DNA from 4 places in the Ornithinibacillus salinisoli genome. Region 2 is predicted to be linked to each of the others. Evidence: predicted binding sites of a transcription regulator. Region 2 holds the regulator's gene; each other region holds the start of a gene.
The links. The regulator Rex, encoded in region 2, represses fermentation and respiration genes when NADH is low (regulators of the CRP and FNR family bind a similar motif). The targets are predictions, from matches to a motif close to TTGTGAAATATTTCACAA.
Positions count from the first base shown of each region.

Region 1: nadC (carboxylating nicotinate-nucleotide diphosphorylase) is a predicted target of Rex. The motif match lies at 2,355-2,372, and genes of this name have one in related genera.
Region 3: ACFSTA_RS13465 (cytochrome c oxidase subunit 2A) is a predicted target of Rex. The motif match lies at 2,145-2,162, and genes of this name have one in related genera.
Region 4: qoxA (cytochrome aa3 quinol oxidase subunit II) is a predicted target of Rex. The motif match lies at 2,718-2,735, and genes of this name have one in related genera.

Region 1 is NZ_JBHUMI010000020.1:46,541-52,121, forward strand. Features, by position in the region: gene ACFSTA_RS17010 (hypothetical protein) at 1-156, opposite strand, end outside; gene ACFSTA_RS17015 (YpzI family protein) at 161-301, opposite strand; gene ACFSTA_RS17020 (ZIP family metal transporter) at 655-1,401, shown strand; gene ACFSTA_RS17025 (YkvA family protein) at 1,518-2,030, shown strand; gene nadC (carboxylating nicotinate-nucleotide diphosphorylase) at 2,410-3,255, shown strand; gene ACFSTA_RS17035 (TAXI family TRAP transporter solute-binding subunit) at 3,252-4,283, shown strand; gene ACFSTA_RS17040 (TRAP transporter permease) at 4,343-5,581, shown strand, end outside.
Region 2 is NZ_JBHUMI010000042.1:13,803-19,383, reverse strand. Features, by position in the region: gene ACFSTA_RS19165 (ABC-F family ATP-binding cassette domain-containing protein) at 519-2,441, opposite strand; gene moaC (cyclic pyranopterin monophosphate synthase MoaC) at 2,573-3,073, shown strand; gene ACFSTA_RS19155 (redox-sensing transcriptional repressor Rex) at 3,073-3,711, shown strand; gene ACFSTA_RS19150 (GGDEF domain-containing protein) at 3,807-5,291, shown strand; gene ACFSTA_RS19145 (MDR family MFS transporter) at 5,400-5,581, shown strand, end outside.
Region 3 is NZ_JBHUMI010000016.1:543,663-549,243, reverse strand. Features, by position in the region: gene ACFSTA_RS13480 (cold-shock protein) at 75-275, shown strand; gene ACFSTA_RS13475 (isoprenylcysteine carboxyl methyltransferase family protein) at 386-907, opposite strand; gene ACFSTA_RS13470 (type III polyketide synthase) at 910-1,998, opposite strand; gene ACFSTA_RS13465 (cytochrome c oxidase subunit 2A) at 2,238-2,390, shown strand; gene ACFSTA_RS13460 (cytochrome c oxidase subunit II) at 2,417-2,920, shown strand; gene ACFSTA_RS13455 (b(o/a)3-type cytochrome-c oxidase subunit 1) at 2,920-4,608, shown strand; gene ACFSTA_RS13450 (carboxypeptidase M32) at 5,314-5,581, opposite strand, start outside.
Region 4 is NZ_JBHUMI010000003.1:353,457-359,037, reverse strand. Features, by position in the region: gene ACFSTA_RS02010 (hypothetical protein) at 425-676, shown strand; gene ACFSTA_RS02005 (RNA polymerase alpha subunit C-terminal domain-containing protein) at 761-1,051, shown strand; gene ACFSTA_RS02000 (hypothetical protein) at 1,571-1,744, shown strand; gene ACFSTA_RS01995 (DUF4256 domain-containing protein) at 1,818-2,399, opposite strand; gene qoxA (cytochrome aa3 quinol oxidase subunit II) at 2,837-3,781, shown strand; gene qoxB (cytochrome aa3 quinol oxidase subunit I) at 3,842-5,581, shown strand, end outside.

The DNA.
Region 1 (5,581 bases), on a different contig from region 2:
AACTTCAACCATTTTACCTTCAGCGTTATTGATTACAAAGCTAGGGTTACCATGTTCACCTGCATTTTTTACTTGTTCTTCAAATTTTTCTTTCACATTTTCTCCAAATAAATCATTTAATAATTCGATTGCTTGTTCACGTTTTAAGTTCCTCATCTTATCACTTATCTCCATCATTTAATCTTCTGGCTTCTTCTGGACTAGACATCTTCGTTGACCCTTTATAACGAAGGCCCACATCACGGTCTGATTCTACTCGACCACTTTCTCGTAACTTTTTTTCTTGACGATCTTTTCCCATCTATTCAGCACCTCCTATTGTTAACATGAGTTTTTTACAAAGATTTATTCATACGTAACGATTCTACAAAAAACAACTGAATAAAAAAGTTTTCGTATTCTTGAGTAATCAAACAAAAATAACATGTGGAGACTACAATTTATGCAATACTTCAGCAGCAAATGCACTATTCAACGCTAGTCAATCAAGCTGAAAAATAAGAAACAAAGGCTGTGGAAATTTTAGAAGAAATGGTAGCTCTACTACATAGTTAATACATAGAGATTGGTTTTCAAGCTCTTTTTTCTTGTATAATGTTTCATTGATTAGAAGAGGCTTAATAATAAGGATAATCATATATGGGGGGACGTTAAATGTGGTATGCAATCATGTGGGGAACTATCGCGGCGTCGGCAACATTACTAGGTGCATTACTTGTTTTGAAATTCGCTATACCAAAACGAGTCATAGCCTTCATTATGGCTCTTGGTACAGGTGCATTAATTGGGGCAACAACATATGAATTGTTGGAGGATGCGGTGAAATTTAGTGGATTTCGAGAAATTGCCATTGGATTCCTAGGTGGAGCTTTAATTTTCACTATTTTGGATATCGTTGTTACTCGTACTGGTGGGCATAAACGAAAAAGATCGGAGCGTGGTAACGACAATTCATCCAATAAAGAAGATAAATCAGGTTCTGGATTAGGTATTTTTATTGGCACAGTAATGGATACATTACCGGAATCAGCAATGATTGGAATGAGTTTATTTAGTGGCGGGAGCGTAAGTTTGGCTTTAGTAATATCAATTTTTATTAGTAATTTGCCAGAAGGAATATCAAGTACGGTAGGATTACAAAAGAGTGGATATTCCAAGAAAAAGATAATTTTCCTATGGGCTTTAGTTGTCTTCTTCTCTGCATTGAGTTCCTGGGGAGGAGCGTTACTTGAATCAGCATCTGATAGCATCAAAGCGATTATGAGTGCATTTGCCGGTGGTGCAATAATAGCAATGGTCGCCTCCACCATGATGCCAGAGGCTTATAAAGAAGGTGGGCCGACTGTCGGATTTATCACCGCAATTGGTTTATTTATATCTTTGTTTTTGCATCATTTGTAATGATGTGGATGAGCCGGTAACTTTAACCTGAATATAACGAGCAAGTAAACCCCTGCTGATTGAAGTTTTACTTTATATTGTATAATTAGTTACAAATATAATAGAGGGGGTACGGTTTGTTAAAAAAGTTTCGAAAAAAGAGGCAAAGTGATATCGAATTCGTACGAGAAGATGTAAATGTAGAAGAGTTAAATATAGATGAAATACATGTAGAAGAATTAAAAACAGAAGCTGAAAATATGGAAGAATCAACTATTCGACAGCATGAACAGCATTTTTCTGATGAAAGATTATGGAAAAAATTACATAAAAGTGCGAAGAAAGCTGGTTCATCAGTGATATATGCTGTTTTAATTCTGTACTTCACATTGCAAAAGCCAGAAATACCATTGAAAGTGAAAGCTACCATTGCAGGTGCATTAGGTTACTTTATACTTCCAATAGACTTAATTCCAGATGTTGCTTTAGGTGTAGGGTATATTGATGATTTAGGTGTAATCACTGCAGCCTTATTTCAAGTAGCAATCCATATTGATGAGGGTATCAAAAAGCAGGCAAAGGATAAGATGAAAGATTGGTTTGGAGAAAATATCGATACCTCTGAAATAGATGAAAAAATAAAAATTTGATTTAGAGAGCCATACAACCTTGGGACAAGTAAAGTACCATTTAGGTAGTAACCTAAATGGTTCGTATAAAGAGATACTAATAAAAACGAGAGCTATTAATAACGGAGAAGCCCTGTTATACAAGTTTCTATAATTTGTATAATTGGGCTTGTTTATTTTTTTATTTAATTCACCAATAATCTAAGCATGGTATACTACATATTCCATCCATTTTTTAAAATAATCTCTTGCTATTATAACCATCTTGTGTAAATATATGTGTAAAGACACATGTAATTACTTAATAATAAATTTATAATCAGAAGTAGGCGAAGTAGGTGTTTTATGTGAATGATTTCACAAATGGTTTTTGGAAAAACAATGATAAGGAGTTAAAGCTATGAATCAAATAAAATTACGGAAGATGCTACAATCCTTTTTACTAGAGGATATTGGCGAGCAAGATATAACTAGTAACGCCATTTTTCCACTTGATGAAGTCGGAAAAGGATTATTGATTGCAAAAGAAGACGGTATTTTTTGTGGTGTTGAAATAATTAAAGAGGCTTATCATTTACTTGACCCCCAAATAGAGATTAATGTTCATTATACTGATGGGAGCCGAATTAGTTCTGGGGATGTGATTGGAGAAGTTTTTGGTCCTATTGCTCATTTACTCACAGGGGAACGAGTGATACTGAATATCATCCAAAGAATGAGTGGGATTGCAACAATGACCAATCGATGCGTGGAGCAACTAAATGATCCATCGATTCAAATTTGTGATACCCGAAAAACGGCACCGGGATTACGAATGCTAGATAAATATGCTGTTGTCACAGGTGGAGGGAAAAACCATCGGCATGGCTTGTATGATGGGGTAATGATTAAGGATAATCATATTTCATTTTGTGGATCCATAACCAAAGCCGTGCAAAACATTCATAGTAATATTGGACATATGGTAAAAGTGGAAGTGGAAACGGAGACAAAGGAAGAAGTTTTAGAAGCAGTTGAAGCAGGTGCAGATGTCATTATGTTTGACAATCGTAGTCCAGAAGAGATTAAGGAGTTTCAGGAGCTTGTCCCAGATTCTATTGTTACTGAGGCATCTGGGGGAATTGATCTCGACAGTTTACCTACTTATGCAGGTACAGGAGTCAATTATATTTCTTTAGGTTTTTTAACACATTCTGTTAAAGCACTTGATATTAGTTTACAAGTTAAAGAGGGGAATAAAAAATGAGAGTTCTAGATAGAATCCAACAAGATATTCACTACGTGTTATTCATCCTTATCATCGCAATTGGATTAGTAGGATTAGTTGCTTGTAGCGAATCTGATGATGATTCAAAAGCAAAAGATGATACGTCATTACAAACAACCATCATTGGGGGACGTACTGGTGGTGCGTGGTCAGTGTTTACGGAAGGAATAGCAGAATCGATTCGCAGGGAAAATGAACATGCAGTTATTACGGTTGAACCAGGTGGAATCGTAGAAAACCCACCTACTGTTGGGACAAATAAAATCCCTTATGGATTAAGTTATACGATGACAGCTTATGCTGCGTATAAAGGTGAAGAACCATATGATCAAGCCTATGAGGATATTCGAGCTGTAAGTGTCGTGATTCCGGCTAACTACTATCAATTTATAGTAAGGGCAGATGCAGCATATGACTCATTGGATGAAATGATAGAAAAACAGATTCCATTTCGATTGGCTGTAGACCAAAAAGGATCTGCAGGAGAGATTATAACTAGGAATATATTACAAGCATATGGCGTTACGTATGAGGATATTATTTCCTGGGGTGGTTCTGTTGACCATTTAGGTGGAACAAAAACATTTGAATTAATGGCTGATAACCGAATGGATGCTACTGGAGATGCGGTGTCAGTACCTTCAAGTGATATTATTGAAGCTGCAACCACAATGGACCTTAAACTTTTTTCGCTGAATCAGGAAATTATTCAAACGGTGTCAGACAAGTTAGGCTTGGAAGCGGGAAAAATTAGAGCGGGAAGTTATAATTTTTTAGAACAAGATATTGATACTGTCAATACGCCATCAATTTTACTAGTGCATAAGGATGTATCCGTGGATGAAGTTTATCAAGTGACGAAATCTATATATGAAAACCTGGATTACTTAGGATCCGTCCATGAAGAATTTAAAAACTTAACAGATGAAAATATAACAGATGTTGGCAGTGTTCCCCTTCACCCTGGTGCTGAGAAATTTTTCAAGGAAATGGGATTATTGGATTAGGGTTGTCTCAATCATAGGAAAGTATATCAGCATTGTTATTTCTAAAGGAGTGATGGGACATGAAGATCAATAGAGTAGCAAGTTGGTTTAAAGAAGGGAATAAACGAGATTTATCAGGGAATCATAGTAAAGTTGTTGCTGTTGCAGCATTCTCTTTATCTCTTTTTCAAATTTGGTCTGTTGTATGGGGTAAATTAGATCCAATAAATCAAATGGCTGTGCATGTGTCATTCATTTTGGTAGTTACCTTTTTGCTATATGGTTATTCGAAAAAGCTATCAAGTCATGTTCCTTCGATAATAGATTATTTTTTTACTATTCTTGCTTTTGGAGCGGGTATATATTTTACGCTTCATGCAGAACGTATTGCTACCCGAATACCAATTTTAGACTCATTGACTTATCTAGATATCTTTTTTGGATTAGTATTCGTGTTATTGAGTATAGAGGCGGCACGGAGGACAATTGGATTTCCTATTATAATGATTATTATAGTAGGTGTTAGTTATGCTTTATGGGGGCATCTCCTGCATGGCCAATGGAATCATCGGGAATTATTACCGATTGAATTTTTGGATGAATTAGCCTATAGCTATAATGGTCTTTGGGGTTCACCGATAGCAGTGGCAGCTTCCTTCGTATTTATGTTTCTTCTGTTTGGTGTCTTTTTACAAAAAGTCGGTGCAGGAGAGTTTTTCTTTAAATTGTCAACGGCACTTGCGGGCAGGTCAAAAGGTGGAGCAGCTAAAGTAGCTGTTCTTGCTAGTGCGTTTTTTGGCTCTATTTCAGGCAGTCCGACAGCGAACGTTGTTACAACTGGAGCATTTACGATTCCAGTGAGTAAAAAAACTGGTTATAAGTCATCCTTTGCTGCTGCGGTAGAAGCGGCTGCCTCAACTGGTGGTAGTATATTACCTCCAATTATGGGATCATCCGCTTTCTTAATGGCAGCAGTAACCGAATTATCATATGGTGCAATTGTCATTGCTGCCATCATTCCAGGAATCCTGTATTATTTGTCCTTATTAACGCTAGTACACTTTGAAGCATTGCGTTTAGATTTGCCACGTGCAGCTAAGGAGGATATCCCTCGTTTAAAGGAAGTTTGGAAAGAAGGATGGTATTATGTTATTCCCATTTTTGTTTTAATCTTTTTTCTAATGCAAGGGTATAGTGCTTCAAGGACTGGTTTTTATGGAATTCTTTCCATCATTGTAGTTAGCTGGTTTCGTAAAAATACGCGAATGGGGATCAGAGAGATTGTTGATGCCATGGTAGCAGGTGCAAAATCTTCTATT
Region 2 (5,581 bases):
TTTCGAGTTCCTCGATTTTTTTACTGGAATTTATGCCAGCGGTTATTACTTTTTTTATAACAATAAAAATCAGAAAACCTATTAGGAATAGAATTGCTAAACTTAGAAAAATATTTGTCAGATGAAAGTTAGACATAGACAGTTTTTCATCTCCTTTCTTCAAAAAAATCTGCACGTTAGTCATAAACATCTTCTTTCACTAAACTGAGTCGTTTAAGTGCAATTGTTCACATTCATATAATTATTTTAACATAATTATCCACTTTACTTGTATTTGTATGGAAAGTTAGCACAACAATTGGAGAGCGTTTTAGCAACCGAATTATGCAGTTGACAAGAGTTTATGTCTTCTTGTTAAATCGTGTCAATTTGCTTCCGTTTTGTGTATAAACGTTATTAAATCAACAAAAATAAGCAGTCCAATTTATATATTGATTGGACTGCTAAAAGTATTGATATTTTATATTTTGTACTTCAAAATAGAACCCGTTATTTTTCTTCATGTGGTTTTTTGTACATTAAACATCTTGTAGAGCGGTCCATTCTTCCATGAGCTTCTCTATCTCGTGTTTTAGCTCATTTGATTTATTTGTAAACTCTAAAGCTTTTTCATGGTCCTCATAAACTTCCGGCTCGGTCATTTTTTCTTCTAACGATGAGAGTTCTTCTTCCAGCTTTTCAATCGTTTCTTCCAGCTTAGCAATCTGGCGTTCTCGTTTTCGTTGCTCGCTTTGTAGCTTCTTTTCTTCTTTAAAGCTTCTTTTTTTGTCGTCTGCATGATCTGTTGTCTCTTCTGTTTCTTGTAACTTAATTAATTCCTCTTCTTCTTGTTTTTTCTCCATGTAGTAATCATAGTCACCTAAATACACGGTGACACCATCTTTTTGCATCTCAACGACCTGATCGGCTATCTTATTAATGAAATAGCGGTCATGTGATACAAAGATAATGGTCCCTGGAAAATCGATTAGTGCTGCTTCTAATACTTCCTTGCTATCAATGTCCAAATGGTTGGTAGGTTCATCTAGTACGAGTAAATTCGCTTTTTGCATGCGGAGCTTAGCTAATGCTAGTCGTGCTTTTTCGCCCCCACTTAACGAATTAACTGGTTTTAGTACATCATCTCCAGAAAATAGAAAATTTCCAAGTACCGTTCGAATATCTTTTTCATTAATATGAGGATATTCATCCCAAAGCTCATTTAAAACGGTTTTTGATGAATTTAAGTTCGCTTGCTCTTGGTCATAGTATCCGACTTGTACATTGGTGCCAAGCTGGATTTGACCAGAGGTTTGTGTTAACTTACCGATAATTGTTTTTAATAATGTAGTTTTTCCGACTCCGTTTGGCCCAACTAGAGCGATACTTTCACCACGGTTAATATGGAGCTTAAGATCTTTAAATAGTGGTTCGTTTTCATCATCGTATTGAAACGATAATTGATTTATTTTAAGCACGTCATTTCCACTTCGTTTATTTATTTGAAATGACATGGAAGCGGACGCTTCATCGCCAAGTGGTCTATCTAGTTTATCCATTTTCTCTAACTGTTTTCGCCGACTTTGAGCGCGCTTTGTAGTCGAAGCTCGTACAATATTTTTTTGGATAAACTCTTCCATTTTTTTAATTTCCGTTTGTTGCTTCTCAAATTCTTTTAATTCCTGTTCATAATTTAACGCTTTTTGTTGTAGGAAATCACTGTACGTTCCATGGTATTTTTTCGTATTGTGACGAGAGATTTCATATACAATTGAAACGGTCTTGTCTAGGAAATAGCGATCATGAGAAACAATGGTTACTGCACCGGGATAACTGACTAAGTAATTCTCAAGCCAGCTCAATGTTTCGATATCTAAATGGTTTGTAGGCTCATCTAGAATAAGTAATGCTGGTTTTGTGAGGAGTAATTTTCCTAGGGCTAACCTCGTTTTTTGGCCACCACTAAGCTCGTTTATCGGTGTTTGATCATCATAGTCCTGAAAGTTAAGTCCTGATAAGACAGCTTTTATATCAGCCTCATATCGATATCCACCATTATCCTCAAAAGACTGCTGCAAACTATCATAGTCTTTGAGTACCTTTTCATATTCTTTCTCTGACATTTTGTCTACTTCGATCATTTTCTTCTCTAGGATCCGTAATTCTTTTTCTTGAATGAGAAGAGATTCAAACACTTCCAACATTTCATTCCAAATTGTATTTCCAGATTCTAAACCAGTATGTTGAGACAAATAGCCGATAGTAAGATCTTTTGGCTTAAACAATTCTCCATCGTCATAGGATAGTTCATTTGCCATTATTTTAAGCAATGTTGATTTACCAGCGCCATTTCTTCCAACGATTGCAATTCTATCTTTATCTTTTATTTCAAGTTTTATATTTGATATTATTTCCTCTGCACCATAGGATTTTGAAATTCCGTTTAGTTGCATGATTATCATACGTTTTCACCTCAGATAGTATCAGTTTATCGTATTATGAAAGAGATAAGCAATACTATTTGTGAAAATAATCACGACTTCTAGTTGATTTTCTGATAAAATAGAGTTGATAATATATTGGAGATGAGCGTATGTCAGAGTTTACACATTTTAATGCTCAGGGCCGAGCGCAAATGGTTGATATTAGTGAAAAAAAAGAAACAGAAAGATTGGCAGTAGCTAGATCTAGTGTCTTTGTAACGGAAGAAATCTATAAGAAGATTACAGATCGTTCCATAGAAAAGGGAGATGTCCTTGCTGTAGCACAAGTGGCTGGTATTATGGCAGCAAAGAAAACCTCTGATTGGATCCCAATGTGTCACCCATTAGCATTAAAAGGAATTGATATTGCATTTCATTGGAATACGGATGACAAAATGTATGAATTGGAGATACAAGTAGCAGTAAAGACAAAAGGTAGTACTGGTGTTGAAATGGAAGCGTTAACCGCTGCTTCAGCAACAGCACTTACAATATATGACATGTGTAAAGCAATAGATAAAGGTATGGTAATTGGTAACACCTATTTACTTGAGAAAACTGGTGGAAAATCAGGAGACTTTTATCATCCGCAACTAGAGGAGGAAAACTAATGGATCAAAATAAAATACCACAAGCCACCGCTAAACGATTACCTTTATACTATCGATTTCTAAACAATTTGCAGCATCAAGGAAAAACACGTGTTTCTTCCAAAGAGCTAAGTGATGCGGTTAAAGTTGATTCGGCTACTATTCGTAGAGATTTTTCCTACTTTGGTGCATTAGGCAAAAAGGGTTATGGCTATAATGTGGAATATTTACTTGGATTCTTCCGAAAAACGCTTGACCAAGATGAGTTAACGGAAGTTGCCTTAATTGGTGTCGGTAACTTGGGAACCGCATTCCTTCACTATAATTTTGTCAAAAATAATAATACAAAAATTATGATGGCATTTGATACAGATCCCGATAAAATAGGAACGGAAATTGGTGGGGTACCTATTTATCATATCGATGAATTAGAAGAAAAAATTAATGGAGTGAAGGTAGCGATATTAACAATTCCAGCTAGCGAAGCGGATAGCGTTACAGAAAGATTGGTGTCAGAGGGGATTACTGGTATTTTAAATTTTACACCAGCCCGGATAACAGTACCTGATCATATTCGTGTCCACCATATTGATTTAGCAGTTGAATTACAGGCATTAGTATACTTCTTAAAACATTACCCATTAGATAAAAATGATTGAGGCTCACCAGGTGCCTGTCACCGACAAATTTCGACAAGTGACAGGCACTTTTTTATATTCGTCATTAGTTACTTCAAGAATGGGGGAGGAGCGGTGTGAAGTCTAACTTTAGATTGAAGTTATTTTTAGTTATGATTGTATTTGCTATCGTCATTTCTTTTACAATGGCTATCATAAACTATGTTAAAGAACGAGAACAAGCAATAGACCAAAATCAATTACAAGCACAGCAAATAGAAGATATTGTGTATGATTCTATTCGGATGATCGATAAGGCATATAGTATTATTGATCAGGATACAACTCAAAATATGGAAGAGAATTCGAGGATTCTATTAGATAAATATGAAGATAACCCAAATTTTAACACATGGAATTTTAAGAAATTAAAAGATGATCTTGGTATGGATGTCTATATAATTAATGATAAGAACGTGATCACACATAGTAGTTTTAAACCTGATCTTGGACTAGACTTTTCACAATGTTGTAATGAATTTTCGCAATTATTAGATGAAAGACGAGTATCAGAGGAGATTCACATTGATGGGATGGATTTGCAGCAAAAAACGGGAGAAATAAAGAAATTTAGCTATGTTCCAACCCCGGATAAGAAGTATTTAATAGAATTGGGCTATGCGTTAGAGGACGGGATGATCTTTCAAGAATTTAATTTTTTTCATAAGATAAATGAATTAGTCGAGCAGTATCCCATGTTAAATGAAATAAATATATTAAATACCGATGGTTTTATATTTGGGAAATCCACCGAAGAAGAACATTTACCAGCAAATCGAAAGGAAATATTTAATCAGACAGTTAAAGGGAAGAATTCCGGAGAAATAGAAAGTGATTGGCATGGTGAACAAGCGTTATATAGGTATGTTTTTTATAGTGCTGATAAAAATAGGGGGATCTCAACTAATAGAGTTTTGGAGATAATTTATAACGAAAATGAATTACAATCTATCTTGAGTAAAAATACGAAATTATTCATTATTCAGCTACTTATCGTGTTAAGTGTCACTATTATTCTCGCCTTAATAATAACAAAGTGGGTTGCAAGGCCAATGTATCTTGCTTTTCATGATAGTTTAACTGGGGTAAAGAACCGTGCAGCGTTTGATGAATGTATCCAAGTGGCAATAAATAATCAAAATTGGTTCGCATTATATATGTTAGATTTAGACAATTTTAAATTAGTCAATGACAAATTAGGGCATGACCAAGGTGATTATGTGTTAATACTTATTGCTCAGACGATTCAGTCTGCAGTTCCACATAATGGACTAACGTTTAGGCTGGGTGGAGATGAATTTGCTGTTATACTTCCAGTAGAAGAACTTCAGCAAGTAGAAGAGGTGGCACATAATATAATAGAAAAGTTAAAAGCATCCCTTCACCAGCATGAATATCTAGCTGATTTGAATGTTACCGCTAGTATTGGAATAGCAATGGCTCCAGAAAATGGTATGGATGCCGAAATGCTAACAAAAAAAGCTGACATAGCCCTGTACAAAGCAAAAGAAAAAGGAAAAAACCAATATTGGTGCCTGTCACTAGCAAATTCATTAGACTAAAAAAATAGGTGCCTGTCACTGTCAAAATTCGACAAGTGACAGGCACCTATTTTTTTGGTAGGCTAAAAGTAGTTCGTTACTCGAAATAATTTACTGCTGGAGGATATTATGGGAAAAATTCATCAAAAATGGTTAGTTGTTATAGCTGTATTATTCGGTACGTTTACCGTAATTTTAAATAACAGTATGTTAAATCCTACATTGCCTAGATTTATGGAAATGTTTGAAGCGGATGCAGTTGAAGTTAGTTGGTTATTAACGATCTTCATGGTAGCTATGGGGATGATCAT
Region 3 (5,581 bases), on a different contig from region 2:
GCCTTTTTTTATTTCTTTTTATCTGATTTGTATTAACACGTTTTACGTGAAAGTTTTTAGGAGGAATAATTTACATGGAAAACGGAGTAGTAAAATGGTTCAACGCAGAAAAAGGTTATGGCTTCATCCAATTGGAAGAAGGAAATGATGTATTTGTACATTATTCTGCTATCCAAGGAGAAGGATTTAAAACATTAGAAGAAGGTCAAGAAGTATCCTTTGAAATCGTTGAAGGTGAACGTGGTCCACAAGCAGCTAATGTTACGAAAAATTAAAGCGAAACTTCATTCAGTGGAGGTCCTATTGTCCCTACATGTGGGATAAATAACGATGCAATATAAATAGCGGTAATCCATAGCAGATTACCGCTTTTTTTGTTGTCTAATTAAGGCTTTGATAAAGTAGCTTTTGTTAATGCCTTTTCTTCACTTGGAACCCTAATTTTCAGCAATAAGATGTGAAGTATTGGGAATATAATAGCAGAGAAATAAGCACCTAGTAACATGGGTATCGTAAATAGCTCAATGGCAACGATGATATAATTCGGGTGTTTTACATACTTATACGGTCCCTTCCGAATTAACGCAACTCTTGGAAGAACTATTATTTTTGTATTCCAAAATCTGCCGAGCGAATAGATGCACCATATTCTCCCAAATTGAGCTACGATAAAGATGAAAAATAGAAAATAGTTGAGTTGATGGCTCGGTCTTCCATTAATCATGACTTCAACTACCGTAGTGATAAAAAATAAACCATGTAAATATATAAACCATTTGTAGTGTTCTTCTCCTCTTTCAACCCCTCCTCTTGCTTTCATCCATTTTTCATTACTTTTCGCAATGAATAATTCAACGATACGTTGACAAATAATGCATATAATTAGAATCCACATCCAAGTAGTCATGTTTATCCATTCCATTCTAACAATAATAATTCGGAACTAAATCCCGGTCCTAGAGCTGATATAACGCTTTTTTCTTTCGCATTTATGTTCTGCTTCATCCATTCAAGAAGTACGTAAATCACTGTTGGTGATGACATATTACCGTGATTTGCTAACACTTTATGTGAATATGTTAACTTACTTTGGGGAATCTTCAATGCATGTTCCATAGCATCTAATACTTTTTTTCCCCCTGGATGAGCAATAAAGGAGTTAATTTGGTTAGGCGATACATTATTTTCTTCTAAAAATTGTTCCACATGGTTTTTCCAGATCGTTTTTACTTGAGCTGGAATACTTTTAGAAAAAACGACTTCAAATCCATGATCTGTTATTTTCCACCCCATAATGGATGTACTGTTTCTGTTCGTATATGAACTGGTTTCCAATATCTTTGGAAGATTTCTATAATGAGATGAAAGATATGGTGATTCTTCCCCAGCTAATAAGACAGCACTTATTCCATCTCCGAACAACGCTGTCCCCACTAAGTTACTCTTTTTCATATCATGTTTCTGGAAGGTTAAGCTACATAATTCACAACATACAACTAATACTGTTTTATCTGGATGTGCAACAATCCAATCGTATGCACGTGATAATCCGATTGCTCCTCCTGCACAGCCCAATCCCCATAATGGCATCCGTGAAATATTCGAGCGAAAAGGACGTTCATTCATGATGTGCACATCTATCGATGGAGTAGCGATACCAGTACTAGAAACGTAAATAATCATATCGATTGCTTCATAAGGAACATCCCGCCTTAAAAATTCCCTATTCATTAAACAATGATCGATTGCTTCTAAGGCATAAGAAACTGCTAGAGTTGCATAAAGACTATTCTTTTCTTCAAAACTGTGATCATTCATAAACCATTCTTCATCTACGACAAACTGCCTTTGTTTAATTTCAGCATGATCAAAAACTGGCAGCAAACGCTCCACTTCTCTTTTGGAATATGTAAATATATTTTCAACTAATCCTTTTATTTTATTCTGCATTACATTATATTTAGGAATCCCTAAGCCAACCGAACAAATATAAGCCATTTCCTCACCCTAATTCATTTTTACGTTTTATTTTGCCCGATAATTTCTTAAATATTACGATTTTATTCACGTAGTATTCACAAACTTAATTAACAAAAAGGTTAGAAAAACCCAGAAAATCAGTCGTATAAAGGGAATTGAACAAATTGTGAAACGTATGAAATTAGAATAATTTTGGTTTGCAAATTGTGTATGATGAAAGCAGATACAGAATCTATTTTAAAAGGAGTTGAAAAACCATGAGTGGTAGGCTTCAAGAAAACAAACAGCAAGAAGCAACCCGGAAAAAAGAGAACCCTAGTCTAAAAGGTACTTTTATATCGGTCATGTTATTAGGAGCTTTTTTAATTCTTACTTGGGTTGGAGCATTCACATTATTTTTATCTAGATAAACTGTATGAAGTGAGGAGTGAAATACATGCATATACACAAATTTGAAAAAATATGGCTTATATTTGGTATCGGTTCCTTAATAGCCTTTCTACTTATTCTTGGTTATGGAGCCTTTTGGAAAGGTACTCATCCGCAAAGTCACGGAGTTACGATTGATCCTAACAATATTGAAGCACATGAAGCATTTCAACCAGATAATTTAGGTTTAACAAAAGTTGACGATGATAAATACATTGTAAACATTGTCGCTTCTGCATTTAATTATAATTTAGGAACAGATGATAACGGATCACCAGTAAAAAATATTCGTATACCTAAAGGTGCTACCGTATTATTTCAAGTTACAACTTCAGATGTAGTACATGGATTTAATGTAGCAGGTACAAATGTAAACATGATGGCAGAGCCTGGTTATATTAGTAGTCTTGAAACTGTTATGAAAAAAGCCGGAACATTTACTATCGTATGTAATGAATATTGTGGCATGGGTCATCACATGATGTATGCCACAGTGGAGGTGTATGAATAATGGCATTACGAAAGCTTGTTAACTCCAATTCAAATCAAGTTGAAAATTTACCTATTACAAAATCTGAATCAAAATTATATATGTCGTTTATGTATGTAGCATTTATTTCACTATTCATTGGTGGATTGATGGGTCTTCTACAGGTATTTGTAAGGTCTGGAAAACTTACACTACCGTGGGGAATAGATTATTACCAAGTGTTGACTGTACACGGTGTCATTCTTGGACTTGTTTTAACAACCTACTTTATTATAGGTTTCCATTTCTCTTTATTGGGTAAAACAGTAGGGATTTCTGATAAGCAACGGAAAGTTGCATGGTTAGCGTTTGGAATCATGGTAATCGGTACAATTATGACAGCAACTACGATATTACTAGGAAAAGCAAGTGTGTTATATACATTCTATGCTCCATTAAAGGCTCATCCCGCTTTTTACATCGGATTGGCTCTTGTTGTAGTAGGGAGTTGGATTGCCGGCTTTGTAAACTGGTGTCAGCTATATGTGTGGAAGAAATCACACCCAAAAGAAAAATCACCTTTATTAGCATTTATGGTTACAATTAATACATTACTATGGTTTATCGCTTCACTAGGTGTTGCAGCAACGGTACTTATTCAATTTATTCCTTGGTCATTAGGTTTTGCTGAAACAATTAATGTACTAGTAAGTAGAACATTATTTTGGTATTTTGGACATCCGTTAGTATATTTCTGGTTATTACCTGCGTACATGGCATGGTATGCGATTATCCCGAAAATAATCGGCGGAAAAATTTTTAGTGATTCTCTAGCAAGAATGTCTTTTATCTTATTTTTGTTTTTCTCCATACCGGTTGGATTTCATCATCAATTAGTTGAGCCAGGAATTGATGCAACTTGGAAATTTATTCAAGTTGCACTAACATTCATGGTAGTAATTCCGAGTTTAATGACAGCATTCTCTATGTTTGCTACATTTGAAATTACCGGACGGAGAAAAGGCTTCGGTGGATTGTTTGGTTGGTTCAAACATTTACCTTGGAAGGATGTTCGTTTTCTAGCTCCTTTTATAGGTATGCTTGCATTTATTCCAGGTGGAGCTGGCGGTCTAATTAATGCTTCCCATCAAATGAATGCAGTCGTTCATAATACCATATGGGTTACCGGACACTTTCATTTAACAGTAGCAACAACGGTTATGTTAACATTTTTCGGTATTTCATATTGGCTAATTCCACATCTTACTGGCAGGACATTAACCCCGAAGATAAATAGATTAGGGATCATTCAGACGATTTTTTGGACAGTAGGAATGACTATCATGTCAGGTGCTATGCATATACAAGGGCTTCTTGGTGCACCTCGTCGATCCTCTTATTCAGAATATGGAGGTGGTGAGCAAGTTACAGAATGGATAGGTTATCAAATGGCTCAAGCTATTGGTGGAACAATCCTTTTCATTGGTATTATTTTAATGGTGTATATATTTATTAAATTAACATTTTTTGCTCCAAAAGGGGTTCAAGAATTTCCTATTGCGGAAGAAGAGGAAGACGCACAACCAACCCCTCTATTCTTTGAGAATTGGAAGCTATGGATTGCGATAACAATCGCATTAATATTGTTTGCATATACCATACCATTTGTAGATATTATTCAAAATTCACCACCAGGGTCTGTACCATTTGACTGGCCAATTGGCAATTAAACATGAAGAGAATGGGACATAACTTAAACCTTTGACTCTAAATACGATCGATTATAAAGTTTAGGAATTTACTTTTTCAACAGTAAGACATTCATTCTTAGTTGATGTAAAATGCGAAGTACCTGCAACGTGTTTTCCGCAGGGAACGCGTAGAGGGCAAAGAAATTACATGGATAGGAGAAGTATGGAAACGGACAATTCTTCCCTTATTTGTGACAATATTGGGTAATAAAGGGTTTAATGGACATCTGTTCCGTTATTAACCGAAATGACAGGTATTCTGGTACGAATTAGAGCAAATAACGTACTTGATGTCCGATTACATTTTCAAATGAGATTATTTTACGAAATAACATACGCCATGTCAGCTCCGTTAACCCCCACTCCAAGCGAAGACGATAAGACCCCACAGGAGCGAGGGAACTACTTGAGTTAACTTTTTTTACCTTGCGTCGTGGAATCCTAGTGCGAAGTATTACTAGAAGATGCAGGCGCACTTGTTTTGCGAGCGAGGAGGCTTATCGTAAACCCGCAGGAATTGAAGTGTATTTCCGGCGCGGTGAGCACTATGCTTCGCAGTCTATATATAATTAGCAATAAAGTTCGAAAACAACCCAAAAGAAAAATCCAAACTAATTCGAATTCTAATTGAATCATAGTTCGGATTTTTCTTTGACTAAAATATTTTTGTCCCTGACTCTTTAATTATAGATTGTAAACTCTTGTGTATTTATCCGTTAAATACTTTACTAAGTGATCTGGATTTAACTGCTCTTTCGTTACGCTTTCAATAATTTCTAACGGCTTTTTCATCTTACCATATTGATGAATATGCTTTGTCAGCCATTCTTTTATTGGAATAAAATTACCAGAAGAAATAATATCATTCATATTTAATTCCTTCATCATTACGTTATTTATTTGAGCTGCATACATATATCCTAAGGCATAGGATGGAAAGTAGCCGAAATCT
Region 4 (5,581 bases), on a different contig from region 2:
TCTTCCTATTCACTACTAATTCAAAAAACAAATTAAAGTTTTGTGTAGTCTCAAAAAACATCAACATTACTTATATTTGTTTTCATGTTTTTATAGTACCAAACATTTTAATAACTAAAAAACAATAATAAAATCATTTTCGTGTTCTTCAATAAGATTTTCAAATATTAATAGAAGGATTATGGGGTTTTATGTTAACGTTTAGATAAAGATGTTTTTGTGCTAAAACACTTTAACCGAATAAAGGATGTATATGGTACTTAATATATGTAGGTTTTGGCAGTATGATTATTAGATATAATTAAACTATACTAGCATCATTCACATATTGTTGAAATAACGACGTAGGTTAGTGGAATAGTGAAACTTCTTTCTTACTAATTCGTAGTAAAGTATAGAATTTAATATAATAGGAGTGTCAACAATGAAAAAATATATTATCTTTGCCATTAGTTTTATATTATTATTTTCATTATTTGAGATTCTATCTGGAATGCTTCTTACAACTATGTATACTCCAGATATAACAGAGGCTTGGAATACGAGTGCTAATCTATCTCAAGAAGTTGTTATTAAAGGTGGTACCAGTAATTTTTTACTTACATTATTTTTTGCCTTTCTTTCTGCTACAATTGCTTATTTTATCCCCAAAAAAATCATCAACAGTATAAAGTAGGCATATATTAACGGTTACTTTATCGAGATTGTATAACCAATAAATATGTAAATACTAGATACGAATTTGTTTGGAGGGATTATTTTGCCAGTAGAAAAAAGTTTAAGGGTCTGTGAAAAGGGACATAAGTATTACAAAAGTAGTGAGTGTCCAAGTTGTCCTACCTGTGATAAAGAGAATAAGCCTACAAGTGGATTCCTTTCAAAACTCAGTTCACCTGCAAGAAATGCATTGGTTCACGAAGGGATTGACACTTTGAAAGAACTATCAAAGTACAAGGAAAAAGAGATTTTAAAAATTCATGGTATTGGACCAGCTTCCTTACCTATTATGAGAACTTCATTAGAAGAAGAAGGGTTATCATTTAAAGAATAAATAACCTACACTATGTGACCTACTTTACTTAACGGGGACGTTACTAAAGAGATAAAGAGGGGATAAATCGGTTATTCAACTCCCTCAGAGCATTGTTGAATAAGGGCAGTAAAGTTATTAGTTCTGGGGAGGAAATCGAAATGATTTTTGAAACTATAACAGGTCAGCTTACTATAGTTATTACTCTTGCATTTGGAGTTTTACATATAGTTCTGTATCCATTGATACAGAAGGAGAATAGCCTGCCCCTTTGCATCACTTCTTTTAATTCGATTTTATTTTTTTGTAAATCACTAAAAATAGGTTTATGACAACTATTAATAATAAACCACTTAATGCTCCTAACACATAGATTAAATCAGGATTTACTATCACACTTCCAATAATCCCCCCAATACATATCAAGAGAGCATATATACTAAGACTCCACTGAGAATTTTGCCAAGAATATTTCCTTTTCATCCTTTTCATACTCCCTTCCTCAATATACTTAGCTTATATGTGGTTGAGCAACCTTCTATGGATCTATGTGTTAAAGGTTCGGCATACGCATATGCAAGTAATTCCAAGTATCCTACTTCTGATAAAAGAGTATGGTCTTCTGATGATGCAGGATATTATGGATCAAATAAACATCTAGGAATAACTGCAACATATTATGCTAGATGTCTTGGATGTGGTGGTGCATTATAATCATTTAGTAATTAAACAACCAACCACCATGCTTACAGGGGTCTGACCCCTAGTGTCGTTTTCACCTGAAAATTTAGATCCTTAGCGAGCCGCGGAACCCTCTGGCACCATAGTAAGATTCTGCACCGTTATGATACAAGAAGACGTGCCCGAAGCGATAATCGCAATAAAGGGCACCACCGAGTTCTCTAATATCAGGAGGTGTTTGCACCCAACTCGATGTTTTCTTATCGAAATTTTCAAGTTCCTGCAACGCTCGATATTGTTCTTCCGTTAATAGTTCAATACCCATGTCAGCTGCCATATCAATAGCGTTATTTTCCGGTTTATGTTTTTTCCTCGACTCCAGCGCTTCCCGGTCGTAACAAACACTTCTGCGACCCTTAGGACTTTCTGCTGAACAATCATAAAAAATGTATTCGTCTTTCTCTTGATCATGTCCAACAACATCCGGTTCACCGCCAGTTCTTTCCATTTCATTGAGTGACCACAGTTTTTCGGTATTAGCATCCAGCTTTGCTTGGACTTTAGCCCATTCTAGATCTTTATGGCGGTTCCTATTTTTCTCAAATCGTGCTTTCAATGATTTGAGTAATTCTTCACGTTGTTCTGGTGACAATTCCTTTTTATTACTGATTTCATTTTCCTGTGTCATATTCGTTTCCTCCTTAATGTTTGTACTCATAATGGTTTAAGTATATCTAAAAATTAATTGTTTTCAAATGCCTAACCTATCGACAGGTTTGTTCGCAACTAACTTCTTATCTAATCTTCTTGTAATTTGCTTCTTCGTTTATTTAATTTTAACAGTAACTTCCAATAGGTTCACACAATTGATAAAAAAATAATAGATCCTGCAATTTGAAAATGAGGAGTTAAGATCGTAAACGCAATCCAAAATTCTTCGGCATAAAGAGTAATAGTGCAGATGTTTTCTTTATGTCCAAAAAATCTACATACCTTATTGAAGAATTTGTGAAGTTTTTCTCAAACTATTGTATTTTTCTTGTGAGAATAATAGTATAAGAAAATCTTATAAGTAATAATTCAGCAATAAACGATATATACGCAACTCAGGAGAGGGGTAACTACATGAAATTCAAATGGGCTTTGTTATCACTAATTATCACGATATCCACAGTGCTAGCAGGTTGTGAACCGGTTCTCGTTTTGAATCCAAAAGGTCCACAAGCTGAGACGACAGCAAATGTTATTTGGCTTTCCATAGCAACCATGGCAGTTATTGTCATTGTTGTGTTTACACTTTTAGTGATTATTTTAGTTAAGTATCGAGCTTCGAAACAAAGTGAAGATTATGAACCTCCACACATCGAAGGAAATCATATTGTGGAAGGAATTATCGTTGGGATACCTGTGTTAATCATCATTTTCCTTTCTATTGTATCGGTGAAATCAACGTATGAAGTTGAATCAGTGCCTAAAGGATATGAGGATCAAGAACCACTCGTGATTTATGCTTCATCTTCAAACTGGAAATGGCATTTCAGTTATCCGGAAGAAGACATTGAAACGGTAAACTATGTATTTATACCTACGGATCGTCCAGTTGAGTTTAAGCTTTATTCGTTTGGACCAATATCTAGTTTCTGGGTTCCACAGCTTGCTGGGCAAAAATATGCCATGGGTGACATGGTAACTACCATACATCTAGCAGCAGAAGTGCCTGGTGAATATATGGGGCGTAATGCAAACTTTAGTGGAGAAGGGTTCGCTGAAAATATATTTAATGTTACAGCCTTATCGCATGATGAATTTGATACGTGGGTAGATGAAATCCATGCTACGGCAGAACCTCTCACAGAAGAAGAATTTGATAGATTATTAGAACCAGGGCATCTGGGGCAAATGACGTTTACAGGAACACATTTAGATTTCTCACCAGCTCCTGAGGGAGAACATGGTGGACATCATCATGGTTCTAATGAAGAAGATTCAAGCCAAGAAGATCACGAAGATCACGAAGATCATGAAGGTCATGAAGATCACGGACATGACGATCATGGAAGTAACCACTAAGATTCGAGTTTGAGACAACTAGATGGACTATATATCGATACCTCGAAAGGAGTATGGAACATGGAATTTTTTGACAGATTTGCCGTCCCACATCCAAGTCCATTGATTTATGCATCAATGGTTGCGATTGGGCTAACCGTAATTGCGATTTTCGCAGGTATTACTTATTTTAAAAAATGGGGATATCTATGGAAAGAATGGTTAACAACCGTAGATCACAAGCGAATCGGAATTATGTATATCATTTCAGCTTTACTGATGCTTTTCCGAGGTGGTGCAGACGCCGTTATGATGCGTTTGCAAACCTCGGTTCCAGATAATGCATTTTTAGATGCACAGCATTATAATGAAGTTTTTTCAACGCATGGGGTTGTCATGATTTTCTTTATGGCAATGGCATTTGTAATTGGGTTAATGAACTTTGTCGTTCCACTTCAAATTGGAGCACGGGATGTAGCATTTCCACGCTTGAATGCGATTAGCTTTTGGTTATATTTTGCTGGGGCAATGCTATTTAATATTTCCTTTGTTATCGGCGGGTCGCCTGATGCAGGATGGACGAATTATTACCCACTGGCAAGTACTGATTTTAGTACTTCTGTTGGTGTCAACTATTATAATTGGGCATTGCAGATTTCCGGAATTGGTACGCTAATGACTGGGATTAACTTTATTGTTACCATCCTTAAAATGAGAGCACCAGGCATGAAATTGATGAAAATGCCAATGTTTACGTGGTCCGCTCTCATCACAAACATTATTATTGTATTTGCTTTCCCTGTACTAACGATTGCACTTCTTATGGGGACATTCGATCGCCAAATTGGAACGAATTTCTTTACATCTGTAAATGGTGGTATGGACATGATGTGGGCAAACCTATTCTGGGTTTGGGGACATCCGGAGGTGTACATTTTAATTTTACCGGCATTTGGTATATACAGTGAGATTATTTCAACTTTCTCACGCCGTAATTTATATGGCTATAAATCGATGGTATGGTCGATGGTGATTATATCTCTGTTATCCTTCTTAGTTTGGGTACACCATTTCTTTACGATGGGACATGGAGCACTTACTAACAGTATTTTCTCCATTACAACGATGGCGATTGCAGTTCCTACAGGGATTAAGATCTTTAACTGGCTTCTGACGATGTGGAAAGGGAAAATTACGTTTACTGTTCCTATGCTGTATTCTGTAGCATTTATTCCACTATTTACGATTGGTGGGGTTACTGGGGTCATGCTTGCAATGGCGAGTGCGGACTACCAATATCATAATACGATGTTCTTGGTAGCTCACTTTCATAACGTAATTATTCCAGGTGTTGTATTTGCTATGTTAGCTGGACTTACCTACTGGTGGCCAAAAATGTTTGGGTTTATGCTCAATGAAAGAATCGGGAAATGGGGATTTTGGAATCTTGTTATCGGATTCTGTTTAGCGTTCTTCCCGATGTATATCACTGGTTTAGACGGTCAGGCACGTCGTATGTACACGTATTCGGAAGCGACTGGATTCGGTCCATTAAATATGCTTTCATTCGCAGGTGCTGGAATCATGGCAATTGGTTTTATCCTTATTGTATATAACGTGTATTATAGTTTCCGTCATGCTCCTAGAAATGTTGGAGATGATCCATGGAACGCACGTACATTGGAATGGGCAACCCATAATCCAGTACCAGAATATAATTTTGCGATTACTCCGCAAGTGGATTCATCACAGGCGTTCTGGGATTCCAAGAAACATGGGTATCCGTTATTTAAGGAAGATTTAAAAGATATTCATATGCCA